DNA from 2 places in the Lysinibacillus sp. FN11 genome. Region 2 is predicted to be linked to the other one. Evidence: predicted binding sites of a transcription regulator. Region 2 holds the regulator's gene; the other holds the start of a gene.
What was found. The regulator LexA, encoded in region 2, represses DNA repair genes until DNA is damaged. The targets are predictions, from matches to a motif close to CGAACATATGTTCG.

Region 1: NP781_RS14850 (carbohydrate kinase) is a predicted target of LexA. The motif match lies at 888-901, and genes of this name have one in related genera.

Annotation. Positions count from the first base shown of each region.
Region 1 is NZ_CP102383.1:2,774,617-2,781,532, reverse strand. It holds gene NP781_RS14855 (MFS transporter) at 1-819, shown strand, start outside; gene NP781_RS14850 (carbohydrate kinase) at 934-2,025, shown strand; gene NP781_RS14845 (pseudouridine-5'-phosphate glycosidase) at 2,030-2,944, shown strand; gene NP781_RS14840 (RelA/SpoT family protein) at 3,150-5,345, shown strand; gene dtd (D-aminoacyl-tRNA deacylase) at 5,378-5,818, shown strand; gene NP781_RS14830 (DUF2642 domain-containing protein) at 5,890-6,105, shown strand; gene NP781_RS14825 (YfcC family protein) at 6,718-6,916, shown strand, end outside.
Region 2 is NZ_CP102383.1:687,955-694,870, forward strand. It holds gene NP781_RS03190 (hypothetical protein) at 1-274, shown strand, start outside; gene NP781_RS03195 (prepilin peptidase) at 340-1,092, shown strand; gene NP781_RS03200 (gamma-glutamyl-gamma-aminobutyrate hydrolase family protein) at 1,126-1,848, shown strand; gene lexA (transcriptional repressor LexA) at 1,956-2,573, opposite strand; gene NP781_RS03210 (cell division suppressor protein YneA) at 2,741-3,055, shown strand; gene NP781_RS03215 (YneB family resolvase-like protein) at 3,052-3,717, shown strand; gene def (peptide deformylase) at 3,746-4,321, opposite strand; gene NP781_RS03225 (helix-turn-helix transcriptional regulator) at 4,314-4,505, opposite strand; gene NP781_RS03230 (DJ-1/PfpI family protein) at 5,126-5,497, opposite strand; gene NP781_RS03235 (hypothetical protein) at 5,518-5,658, opposite strand; gene NP781_RS03240 (GNAT family N-acetyltransferase) at 5,660-6,193, opposite strand; gene NP781_RS03245 (DUF896 domain-containing protein) at 6,381-6,614, shown strand; gene tkt (transketolase) at 6,742-6,916, shown strand, end outside.

The DNA of each region.
Region 1 (6,916 bases), 2.1 Mb from region 2:
ACGGGCCAGTTAATTTTATTACCAGTTCTAGCTATCATTATTGAACACTATTCTTGGCGATGGGCCATCACATTAATGCTACTCCTTAGTATCATAATGCTTTTCATGATTGCACTTTTTATAAGAAATAGACCTCAGGATATAGGATTAACTCCTTATGGACAAGAGGAGGCTATAGAGGAACGACCAATACAGCAAAAGAAGAATCCAATAGCTATGGCTTTTAAAGGTTTATTTGAGGCGATTAAGGTTAAAGCATTTTGGCTCTTAGCAGGTAGCTTTTTTATTTGTGGGCTATCGACAAGCGGATTAATTGGTACTCATTTTGTTTCTTATTGTATTAGCTTTGGCGTTCCTTTAGTCACTGCCGCATCATTCCTTTCTTTTATGGGCATTTTTAATTTATTAGGTACAACTGCGTCTGGCTGGTTATCTGATCGCTTCGATAATCGGTGGTTATTGTTTTGGTATTACCTGTTAAGAGGCGCATCTCTATTATTGCTTCCTTACGCACTCGCACAAGGATCATATGTTTTATTAACGATTTTCACGATCTTTTACGGACTAGATTGGATTGCTACAGTGCCACCAACCATCAGTATGACACGACAAATTTTTGGTATGCAAAAAAGCAGTATTATCTACGGCTGGATATTTGCTTCACATCAAGCAGGAGCGGCGGTTGCTGCGTATGGTGGAGGGTTAATTTATAAATTTTTTAACGCTTATACATGGGCTTTTTTCCTTGCAGGAATGTTTTGTGCAATGGCCAGCTTATTCGTTATCATTGTTAAAAAACAAACACCTCAGCAAGCATAAACAAATATAAGTTGAACCTCGGTAAGATGAGGTTCAACTTTTTTAATAAAGAATCTTTTGACATAGCGCAAACAAAAGTTTATAATATAAACAAATATAATAAAAGGTGATGCTATGAATGAAAGAGAACAGGCGGTGCTTGCTTTAATTCGCCAGAATCCGTTTATGTCTCAGCAAGAAATGGCAGATGCAATGAATCTGTCGCGTCCTGTGCTTGCTAATTTAGTGTCTAGTTTAACGAAGCAAGGAAAAATTGTAGGTCGTGCTTATATATTACCCGAAGAAAATGAAATTATTTGCATCGGTGGAGCTAATTTAGACCGCAAATTCCATGTCAAGGGCAATGTTCAATTTGGAACATCTAACCCAGCCAGTTCTTCCTTTAGTGTAGGTGGTGTTGGTCGAAATATTGCTGAAAACTTAGGCAGATTAAACCACCAAGTGACGTTACTGACAACGGCAGGTAAGGATGCTGATTGGCAAGTGATCCAAGAGGCTTCGGAATCCTTTATGAATCTACGTTATGTAGAGCAGCTTGCAGAGGCTACTACAGGCTCTTATACTGCCATCATGGATGAACAAGGTGAGCTAGCACTAGCTGTAGCAAATATGGAGGTTTACGACCTTCTGTTACCTACCTTGTTGAAAAAACATGAAACAATGCTTGTAAACGCGGGCTGTTTTATTTTGGATTTAAACTGCCCAAAAGAAACAGTAGCGTATATCCAGCAAGTAGCCATTGCTCGTGATATTCCACTTGTCATTGTGCCAGTATCTTCGCCCAAAATGAATCGACTACCTGAAACATTACAAGGCGTAACTTGGTTTATTTGTAACACAGATGAAGCGGAAACGATTGTTGGACATAAAATTGAAAACGCTACCCATTATGAAAAAGCTTTACAACAGCTCCTACAATTAGGTGCGGAGCATGTCATTATCACGGCTGGCAGCAAGGGCGTTTATGCAGCGTCTACAACGATTGCCCCTCGTCATTTTGCCGCTAAAGTAATTGACAAAATTGAAGATGTGACAGGAGCAGGAGATGCCTTTGTCAGCGCTGTCATACACAGTTGGCTGACTGGACAATCTTTTGAGACATGTATTGATGCTGGATTAACCAATGCAAAAAATACATTGGCATCTCCTTATACAGTAAGACCTGAATTATCAGTAGATTTGTTGAAAAATGAAATGGAGGAATAACAACATGAAAGATTTCATCGTATTATCAGAAGAAGTAAAAGCAGGACAAGCAAAAGGTCTACCAATCGTTGCATTAGAATCAACAATTATTTCACACGGTATGCCATACCCACAAAACGTGCAAACTGCGCGTGAAGTTGAGCAAATTATTCGCGATAATGGTGCAGTCCCAGCAACAATTGCATTAATTGATGGAAAAATTAAAATTGGTCTATCAGATGAAGAGCTTGAAATGTTCGGTAATGCTCAAGGTGTTGCAAAAGCTTCACGTCGTGACTTAGGCTACTTACTAGCAACGAAAAAATTAGGTGCTACAACAGTTGCAGCGACAATGATCTGTGCAGAGCTTGCCGGTATTGAAATCTTTGTTACAGGTGGTATTGGTGGTGTACACCGTGGTGCGGAAACAACAATGGATGTCTCTGCTGATTTAGAAGAATTAGCACAAACAAATGTTGCCGTTATCTGTGCGGGTGCAAAATCTATTTTAGACATCGGTCTTACATTAGAATATCTTGAAACAAAAGGTGTGCCAGTGGTTGGTTATGGTACGAATGAATTGCCAGCATTCTACACACGTCAAAGTGGATTTGATGTAAACTTCCAATTAGATACGCCAGAAGAAATTGCAGCAATGCTATCTGCGAAATGGCAATTAGGCTTAAAAGGTGGCGCTGTCATCGCAAATCCAATTCCTGAGGCGGAAGCATTAGAGCATGCATTTATTACAAACATTATTGAAAAAGCTTTAGTTGAAGCAGAAGAGAATGGCATTCAAGGTAAAAACGTTACACCATTCTTACTTGGCAAAGTTAAAGAATTAACAGAAGGTAAAAGTCTTGATGCCAACATTGCATTAGTGAAAAACAATGCAGTAGTCGGCGCGAAAATTGCTGTAGCTTACAATCAATTACATTAATCAATTTGTCGAAACAAGGACTCTTTGTGACGTGAAGTCGCAGAGGGTCTTTTTTATTAAAAAGAAGAATATTTTTTCCATTTTTCGAACTGTTCACGAGATTAACTAAACTAAATGATACAGTCTCTTTACAATAGACCACTATATTTTATACAATAAAGTTTATATCTAATCTGAAAAATTTGACGAGCAAGGTGGACATGTTATGGCGAAAGAGCAAATTTTGACTCCTGAGGACGTTTTTGAGTTAGTCAAATCCTACATGAATGATGAAAATGTCGCATTCGTGAAAAAAGCATATGAATTAGCAAGGGATGCCCATATTGAGCAATTCCGTAGCTCAGGTGAACCGTATATTATTCACCCAGTACAAGTAGCAGGTATTCTAGCTGAATTACAAATGGACCCAGAAACTGTAGCGGCAGGTTTTTTACATGATGTTGTCGAAGATACGGATTTTACACGGGATGATTTGGTACGTGAATTTGGCGAAGAGGTAGCCGTGCTTGTTGATGGTGTTACCAAGCTAGGGAAAATTAAATATTTATCAAAAGAGGCGCAGCAGGCAGAAAATCATCGGAAAATGTTTGTGGCTATGGCGCAAGATATTCGTGTCATCCTCATTAAGCTAGCAGACCGTCTTCATAATATGCGTACGTTAAAGCATTTACCTGCTGAAAAGCAACGACGCATTTCAAAAGAGACGCTCGAGATTTTTGCACCACTTGCTCATCGTCTTGGAATTTCGACTGTAAAATGGGAGCTTGAAGATACAGCACTGCGCTATTTAAACCCACAACAATATTATCGTATTGTCAGTCTAATGAAGAAAAAACGTGATGAACGTGAAGCTTATTTAGAAAATGTGATGGCTGAGATGAAATCACAACTGAATGAGGTTGAAATTGACGCAGATGTCTATGGTCGACCAAAACATATTTACAGTATCTATCGAAAAATGGTGTTACAAAAGAAACAGTTTAATGAAATTTATGATTTATTAGCCATTCGTGTTCTTGTCGATAGTATTAAAGATTGCTATGCCGTATTAGGGATTGTGCATACACTTTGGAAACCAATGCCAGGACGCTTTAAAGACTATATTGCTATGCCAAAACAAAACCTGTACCAGTCTCTACACACGACTGTTATTGGACCTTATGGTGATCCGTTGGAGGTACAGATTCGTACAAAGGAAATGCACAAAATTGCAGAGTACGGGATTGCGGCGCACTGGGCATATAAAGAAGGCAAAAACGTTGATCATCAAAAGCAAAATGTCGACCAAAAATTAACGTGGTTCCGTGAAATTTTAGAGTTCCAAAATGAATCTTCCAACGCAGAAGAATTTATGGAATCCTTAAAATTTGATTTATTTTCTGATATGGTTTATGTCTTTACACCTGAAGGCGATGTCATTGAATTGCCAGCAGGTTCTGTTCCTATTGATTTTGCCTACCGTGTTCATTCCGAAGTGGGAAATCGTACGATTGGAGCGAAAATCAATGGGAAGATGGTACCGCTTGATACGCCATTAAAAACGGGTGATATCATTGAAATTTTAACTTCGAAACAATCCTTTGGTCCGAGTCGCGATTGGCTAAAAATAGCTCAATCCTCGCAGGCGAAGAATAAGATAAAGCAATTCTTTAAACGACACCTGCGTGAAGAAAATATTGTCAAAGGTAAAGAAATGATTGAAAAAGAAATCCGTGCTCAGGATTTCGATTTAAAGGAAACGATGTCCTCCGAAAACCTAAAACGGGTATGCGACAAATTTAACTATACGAATGAAGAAGATCTGTATGCCGCGGTTGGTGTGAATGGTATTACTGCGCAACAGGTCGTAAATCGTTTAGCTGAAAAACGTCGCAAAGAACGTGAGCAGGAAGAAGCACTAGAGAAGATTGAACAAAAAATGAAAAATCCAATTCCACAAAAACGTACGGAATCGGGTGTTATTGTAAAGGGTATTGATAATATGCTCATTCGACTTTCTCGCTGCTGTACGCCCGTTCCTGGGGATGATATTGTAGGTTTTATTACGAAGGGTAGAGGTGTTTCTGTCCATCGTGAGGACTGTCCAAATATTCAAATTGAGGATGAGCAGGAGCGCTTAATTGAAGTGGAATGGGAGCATGGTGTCATTCCTGAGAAAAAGGAATACCCTGTTGATATTGAAGTGTCAGCCTTTGATAGACCTGGCATTTTAAATGAAATCATGCAAATTGTTAGTGAAACGAAAACGAATATTTTAGCAGTAAGTGGTCGTGCTGACCGTGATAAAATGGCAACAATTCATTTAACAATTTCTATTTCAAATATTTCACATTTGCATAAAGTAGTTGAGCGAATTAAACAAACACCTGATATTTATTCGGTGCAACGTGTCATTAACTAATGGATAGGCAATATAGAATTGGGGTTTAGTACATGAAAGTAGTATTACAGCGCAGTAAAGCTGCCTCTGTAACAGTGGACGGAACTGTTACAGGAGCAATTGATCATGGCTATGTTCTTTTAGTGGGAATCACACATGAAGACACACAAGAGGATGTTGCCTATTTAGCAAAAAAAGTAGCCAATTTACGTCTCTGGGAAGATGAAGATGGAAAAATGAATCATTCGATCTTAGAGCATGGGGGCGCTATTTTATCCGTCTCACAATTTACATTGTATGGGGATGCAAAAAAAGGGAATCGTCCAAGTTTTATCAATGCAGCTAGACCAGAAGCAGCTGATCCACTGTGGGAGGCTTTTAATCAAGCTTTACGCGAGTATGGCTTACATGTGGAAACAGGTATTTTTGGTGCCATGATGGATGTAGCACTAATTAATGATGGTCCAGTCACAATTCTTCTAGAGTCAAAATAATGGAACATTTCCTATAATTCCTTCATATACTAAAGAGTATGGTTAGTTTTATAGGAAGGAGTGTCTTAAACATGACGCAGACGAGAAGTATAACAAATCCATATTTATACGAAACTCTTAATATGATGATTGGTCAGGCAGTAGTTGTGCAAACAGAAAAAAATATTCAACAAGGTATTTTATTATCCATACTACCTGACCATATGGTTCTTGAGATAAATCGTACGCCTTTCTTCATTCGGATGGAGGAAATTGTATGGGTTACATTGGAAACTACAAAAAAATGAGAAAGTATGAACCTTCAAATCATAATAGATGATAGAAGGTTCTTTTTTATTAAGTGCAATAAAAAATACCTGAATAGCAAATTTATTTCGAGGAGATAAAAACTATTAAAACAGTTGCTACTTTTTGAATATTATTTTTTTAAAAAAATATAAACGATATGTAAGAAAGTCCATTTGATTCCTTATGGATAGTTAACCTCGATTTTCAATTCTACTTACTAACTTTGATGTCTTTCATCTTAGATTTATCCCACTAATAATGGGGGAGCTATATGAAGTTCATGAATAAAAAGCACCTAAGGACAATCCATACAACTTTATCATTTAACACCGCCGCATATTGCTCCTGCCTTAATAAGAAACTATAAGATGAAATTATTATTTTGGAAAACAAAAAATAACGTTGGAAATGCCCATTATAATTTGAGTATGTGTCCGTGTTTATAGGAGAGGAATAAGAGGTTTAATAAAGAAAGGCAGCGTGTACTTTCTGAAATAATAGAAAATTAATACTTTACAATAAATTTAAACTCATGTATATTTATTTTCAATTAGCGACAAATAGCGACAATGTACTGCTAATGTCTAAATCAGAAAAAGGAGCGTGATTTAATGGAAAATGAACAGGGGGTAAAGAAGAAAAGCTGGTTGAAAGTACCTCATACATATACGATTATTTTTGCTATTATTTTTTTAGCAGGTATTGCAAGCTATATCATACCAGCGGGTGAGTTTGAACGTGTAGAGGATGAAGAAGGGCGAATGCTCGTTGTAGATGGAAGCTATCATCATATTGAGAGTGAACCAGTTT
Region 2 (6,916 bases):
GAACAAGGAGAGTACTACACCGATTGCCTCTCTTTCGGAGGACTCTTTACCAGCTAATTTAAAGCTTATTACTTTTATATTAGAGGTGGGTGCGCTTGATTTTAATTCTCTTGAAAGCTTTTTACAGGAGGTTGAACAATTAGAGCGTGTCATGAAAACCGATAAGATTGAATTTAAATTGCCTGGAGAGCAGGCACAGCTTGAGAAAGATGCAGATCTTACGTTAAAGGCAACAGTGCAAGTGACGACGTTCTATTACGAAGAACAACAATAACTTTATTTTATAGGCGCGCCATACTTCATTTGTATGGGCGCCTATTGGTTTAGGAGGACATGAAATTGGAAATGGCTTATACGATCTTTATTTTTTTATTTGGACTTGTCTTTGGGTCTTTTTATAATGTAGTTGGCTTACGTGTACCACAGAAGGAGTCGATTGTACATCCTCCTTCACATTGTCTGAAATGCCAGAGACGACTAACGGCGCTTGATTTAGTACCAGTTTTGTCTTATGTATTTTTAGGAGGAAAATGTCGGGGGTGTGGCAATAAAATTTCTTGGGTTTACCCAGTCATAGAATTAATGACAGGTGTATTATTTGCCTTTGCTTATTGGCAGCTAGGCTGGGGCATAGAATTGATAGTAGCGTTCCTTTTTATCTCCTTATTAGTTATTATCGTTGTGTCAGATTTGGCCTATATGCTAATTCCTGATAAGGTGTTAGTATTCTTTTTACCTGTGCTAGCTATTGGACGAGTGCTGTCACCATTAACACCGTGGTGGGACTCTCTTGTGGGTGCTGTGGTTGGTTTTGGCATATTATATATCATTGCTGTGCTATCGAACGGTGGCATGGGTGGAGGCGATATTAAATTATTCTTTTTAATTGGTCTCGTTCTGGGTACGATTGATACACTGTTAACGCTATTTTTAGCTGCAGTTATTGGTATGGTTGTCGGGATTACCATGTTATCGAAAAACAAACAGGGGAGAAAAACACCCATTCCGTTTGGGCCATCTATTGCATTGGCTGCAGTTATTGTTTATTTCTATGGCGATCTATTAATCAATTGGTATATAAGCTTTTGGTAATTGTTCAATTTTCAGGAATGTGGGGGGAAGCAAGTGAAACCGATTATTGGTATTACAGCCTTTGTTGAGGATGATTTATCCTCTCGATTAAATGTGGCTTACAGCAAAAGCATCATTGAAGCTGGTGGAATTCCATTGATTATTCCAATTGGGGTAGAAGAAGAGGCAGCACAGATTTTAGCCCTTACAGACGGATTATTATTATCTGGTGGTCATGATGTGCACCCATTTCTATTCGGGGCTGAGCCTTCATTAAAGCTTGGAAAAATTCATCCAGCGCGAGATACGATTGAGTTAGCATTAATTGAAGCCGCATTCCAACGGAAGATGCCTATTTTCGGGATTTGTCGAGGAATTCAAATACTAAATGTTGCTTTAGGTGGTACTTTATATCAGGATATTGATAGTGATCATTTTAGCACTAAATTACTTCAACATATGCAGCAATCAGGTCGAGCTGTAGCTACCCATTCTGTTCAGGTTATTGCTGACAATCTATTAGCGACTATCGTTGAACAAGAGAAAATAGCAGTGAATTCATTTCATCATCAAGCGGTGAATGTTTTAGCAGAAAAATTAAAAGTAGCGGCAAAATCTAACGACGGTATTATCGAAGCGGTAGTTCATGAGGAGATGCCATTTTGCTTGGCTGTTCAGTGGCATCCTGAGGAACTAGCCATAGCAGGAGATGAGGGTGCGCAAAAGCTATTTTCAGCCTTTGTGGAAGCGAGCTTAAAATTTAAGAAGGAAGCTTAGAAGAGGCATTGTACAAAGAATCCAATCGTATGTGGATTCTTTTTTTGCGTAAAAAAGAGGATACATGCTCTTAGAAGGAACATAATCCTCAAAACCTGCTTTAATAGTTAATGTACACGTCTGTAAAGACCTACAACTTGTCCTAAAATAGAAACTTGATCGACAATAATAGGTTCCATAGAAGAATTTTCAGGCTGTAAACGGAAATGGTTTTTCTCTTTAAAGAAACGTTTTACAGTTGCTTCATCTTCAGCTGTCATAGCTACAACAATATCCCCATTATTAGCTGTTGCCTTTTGTTTTACAATGACTAAATCTCCATCTAAAATCCCAGCTTCAATCATTGATTCTCCCATAATTTCTAGCATGAACAATTGATCTTCACTTGTGCCGTACGTATCGGGTAATGGGAAATATTCTTCAATGTTTTCAATTGCTGTAATTGGAGAACCAGCTGTAACCTTCCCGACAAGTGGAACATGGATCACCTGTTGCTTTTGGATGGATTCTTCAGGCTCTAAAATTTCAATTGCGCGTGGCTTTGTTGGATCTCGACGAATAAAGCCTTTTTGTTCTAATCGAGCTAAATGTCCATGAACAGTTGAACTGGAAGCAAGTCCAACTGCTTCACCAATTTCGCGTACTGATGGTGGATATCCTTTAGCTCGTACCTCTTCCTTAATGAAAGCTAAAATGTCCTCTTGTCTTTTCGAAACTTTTTTCATGAGTGCTCACCTCTTTTTTTCTAAAATCATTCTTCTTATTTGATAGTATAACAGAATGCGAACACGTATGCAAACATAGGTTCGAAAAGTGTTTGACAAAAATGTTTGTTCGCTTTATTATGGGAACATACATTCCGAACAAACATTCTTAAAAAGGGGTAATGATTATGACATGGTTGAAGAAAAACACACATATCTCAATTTTAATAGGAGCTTGTTTATTATTTGCAGCATACCTTTACATTACTGATCCAGGAAAAGTTAGTTACGCAGAAATTCAAATCGAACATGGGGATAGCTTGTGGTCGTTAGCCGAGCAATATCGTGGTAAAATGAGTACTGATGATTGGATAAAGCTTGTAAAAACTGAAAATGAACTAGCAGATATTAAAATTGTAGCAGGAAAATCTCTAGTTATTCCTGTAGTGAGTGATCAAGCCAGTCCCATCAATACTATCGAAATTGCGAGAAATGAACAATGATAAATAATCAACTATCGGCTGTTGTCTATTGTCGCGTAAGTACCGAAAAAGAAACACAAAGCTCCTCATTAGAGCGCCAACAGGAAGAGTTGCTGCGCTATGCTGCTGAGCAAGGCTATGCAGTGAAGGGCGTGTTCAAAGATCAACATAGTGGCTATGATGTAGAACGTGAAGGCTTACTAGAAATGCTTGATTTTATAAAAGATAAGAACATTAATGCTCTTTTTGTCCAAGATGAAACTCGTTTAGGACGAGGCAATGCAAGGATGGCTGTATTACATTTATTACAAAAGTCAGCAACTGACGTTTTTTCTATGCGTGATGCAGGCCCAGTCCAATTAAATGAAATGGATACGATGCTGCTTGAAATTTTAGCGATTGTAGAGGAATATCAGCGTAGAATTCATAATGCTAAAATTCGACGAGGTATGCGACGTGCTGTAGAAAACGGTTATCGTCCAGAAAATAATTTATCGAACCGAGGTAATCCGCAGGGGCAGGAGCGTAAAGATCTACCTGTAGAGGAAATTGTGAAGCTACGCAAACGTGGATTTACCTTTGAAGAAATTTCTATAACGCTTAGAGGGTTAGGCTTTGAGGTAAGTAAGGCGACTGTACATCGTCGTTTCCAGGAGCACCAAGAAAGATTAGCAGGAAAATAATATTCCTGCTAATTTTTTCTGTAAAAAACTACTGAAGGGAAGAAAAGCTTTCGATGATAACATGACTAGGCAGTTGGAAAGGATGCTCTTTATTTATTCGATCATAAAACATGATGCCATTTAAATGATCGATTTCATGCTGTACAACGATGGCCCCATAGCCCTGTAACTGTACAATGATTTCATGTCCATCGATGTCATAAGCTTTGACTTTAATTCTCTCATATCTCGGTACAAAACCAGGAACAGGTCGATTTACAGATAGACAGCCTTCTCCCTCCGGTAGATAAATCATATTGATGGAATGACTTATTATTTTAGGGTTAATGAGCATCATTTCTTGGTCATCAAAGAGTACAGCAAACATTCGTTTATCTACGCCAATTTGATTAGCAGAGAGTCCACTTCCAGGGCGAAGCTTATATTTTTTTGCTAGCGTTGGATTTTGGCTATTTTTCAGATATTGTAGCATGGCTAGGAGGGTATTTCGATCCTCAGTGGTCACTGGTATCGACACTTCTTGAGTTTGTTTTCTTAAAATTGCCGAGTGTTCTTTCACGAAGTCCTTCATTGTAATCATATAATTTGGGTGAAATTTAGTCATAAATAAACACCTCATCAATACGGCTATTAAGAACCTTAGCAATCTTAAAAGCTAATTCAAGAGTCGGATCATATTTATCATTTTCAATGCTATTAATCGTCTGTCTCACAACTCCACATTCTTTTGCAAGTGCAGCTTGTGTAATGCCTAATTTTTTTCTTAAAATTTTGATGATGTTCTTCAGAATTATCCCTCCATTTTGTCCAAAGTATTAGACATATACAATGGATGTCCAATTAATTGGACATTTCTTAGTGAAAAACAAAACAGTCAATTAAAGGGTAGAAATGGATTTCCGTTGCAGGCTACTTGCTTTCCTGTTGGCGAGCACTAAATCGCTTCCTCCGCTACCGCTCCGTTTAGAGTTTCGCCTGTTTCGCTATCCCACGGGAGTTAAGTAGCCCTCCACTCCAATCCATAAATATTTATCTTTTTTAGCAAATGTTTTCAGATAAAGTAAAGGTGTTCACTACTCTTTATAGAGGGGGAGACACGCATCACTTTTCCACATTGAAAATAAAAATCCCATCCCCCTAAGAATACAGATATTGGACTATTTGATTGCTCTGCTAGTATGAAGTAAAGACATTTTGCAGAATGGTTGATTGGAGAGGAGCCAGCGTCACAGATGAGACCCTTGAGCGAACGAAAGTGAGTAAAGCTGCTCTTCACCCTGGAAAGGACACTGGCGGAACGGAAAACACCGTTCGCCTTGTTAAAAGGTCTCATTCTACTAATGACATCATCTTTTTTCAACAACATGAAATGCCCGATTAATTAGACATTTGGGTTTTAAATCATCACTTAATACCAATTTTCATCAAAATTTAGCTTTAACGCATGCCCGAAACAAATACCGAAAGGAATAAAACCTCTTCTTCTTGCTGTAATGATATTTCCATCTTGTACCACTAGTTCATCTGAATAGTTATGAAGCTCAAAGCACCCTAACTGTTTCATACCATCAAAAGGTAGTCCTACTGTATATTTTTTGTTTTTTAAGACACCTGCTTTTGCCAAGAGGTAAGGGGAGCTAGAAATACTGGCAATCATTCCTCCTTTTGCAGATAGATAACGAATGAAATCTAGTAAGCTCTCTTCAAGTTGTAATGTAGAAATATCCATACAGCCTGGTAATAGTAGACTATCAATATCGTCAAGCTCTATTTCATTCACGGATAAATCAGCTATACAATTTAAACCAGCTCTTCTCTGATAGGTTTGGTATTCGATCCTAGTGTGATGATGGGTTTACCGCCTTGCATTAATATGGACAAAGCAACACTCAATTCATATTCACTAAATTGTGGGTATAATAACACCGCAGTTTTCTTCATTTCATACACCTCTTACCTTTAGATCGTTCCATTCTTCCTCTAAAATAGCGTAATAGTATTCATCCCACCAAGTCTCTCCATGAGGTATGCATTTTTTAAAAAATCCTTCTTGGCGCATCCCGATTTTCTCCATGACTCGGTAAGAAGCAATATTCTCTGGCTGGCATGTGGCAATAATTCGATGAAGTTTCATTTTATTAAAACCGTGATCTAATAGGGCCTGAGCAGCTTCAGAAGCATAACCATGATTGTGATAGGCAGGATTCATAACCCATCCAATTTCATACGTATGGTCGCCAAAGTATTTGTGGAAAACAAGATGACCAATGACTCGCTGTTGTTCACGTAAAACAATGGCGAAATGTTTTGCTTGCTCGTTACTATTCTCTGTTATGAAATGTTGAACCTGATCTTCATTCAACACACCCTCTGGCATATAGTGCATGACTGTTTTATCTGACATATAGCTATAAACAGCCTGCCAATCTTGGGCTTCAAATGTTCGAATAAGTAGTCTAGGTGTTGTGATGTTCATGGTAGCTCCTCCTATTATCTATCAAATTTTTCCTATTATTATTAGTTATACACCTCTAACTTCTGGAAGTCATGTAAAGAATGGCTAAGAAGTGTTTTTAAGGGTTGGTATAACTGCATTTTAAGGGAAACCATGCTATACTTTGCATACTGAGGTCATTAAGCTAGGTACTGAAAGGTGTGTAACCATGTTATCAAAGGAAAAAATTAACCGAATTAATGAATTATCTGCTAAAGCGAAAAGCGGACAATTAACAGAGGAAGAAGCAAAGGAGCGCACAGCGCTTCGCAAGGAGTATTTAGATACGTTTAGAGCAACGATGCGAGATACGATTGAAAACGTTAAAGTGGTCGATGCAGAAGGAAATGATGTAACGCCTGAGAAGGTAAAACAAGCACAAAAAAATAAATTTCTAAATTAATGTGACACAATTCAATAAAGTATGTATGAAAACGCAAATAGTATAACAAAAAGCATTGTTTTCTAAAGCAATGTTGACTAAACTGTAAAAGAACAATATATAGGACGAGAAAGGATGTCACAATATAATGACTCAACACGCGGATCTTTTAGCAATTAATGCTATCCGAACTTTGTCAATCGATGCTATTGAAAAAGCAAATTCTGGTCACCCAGGTTTACCAATGGGAGCAGCGCCAATGGCTTATACGCTTTGGACAAAACAATTACGCCATAATCCAGCAAATCCAAAATGGTTTAACC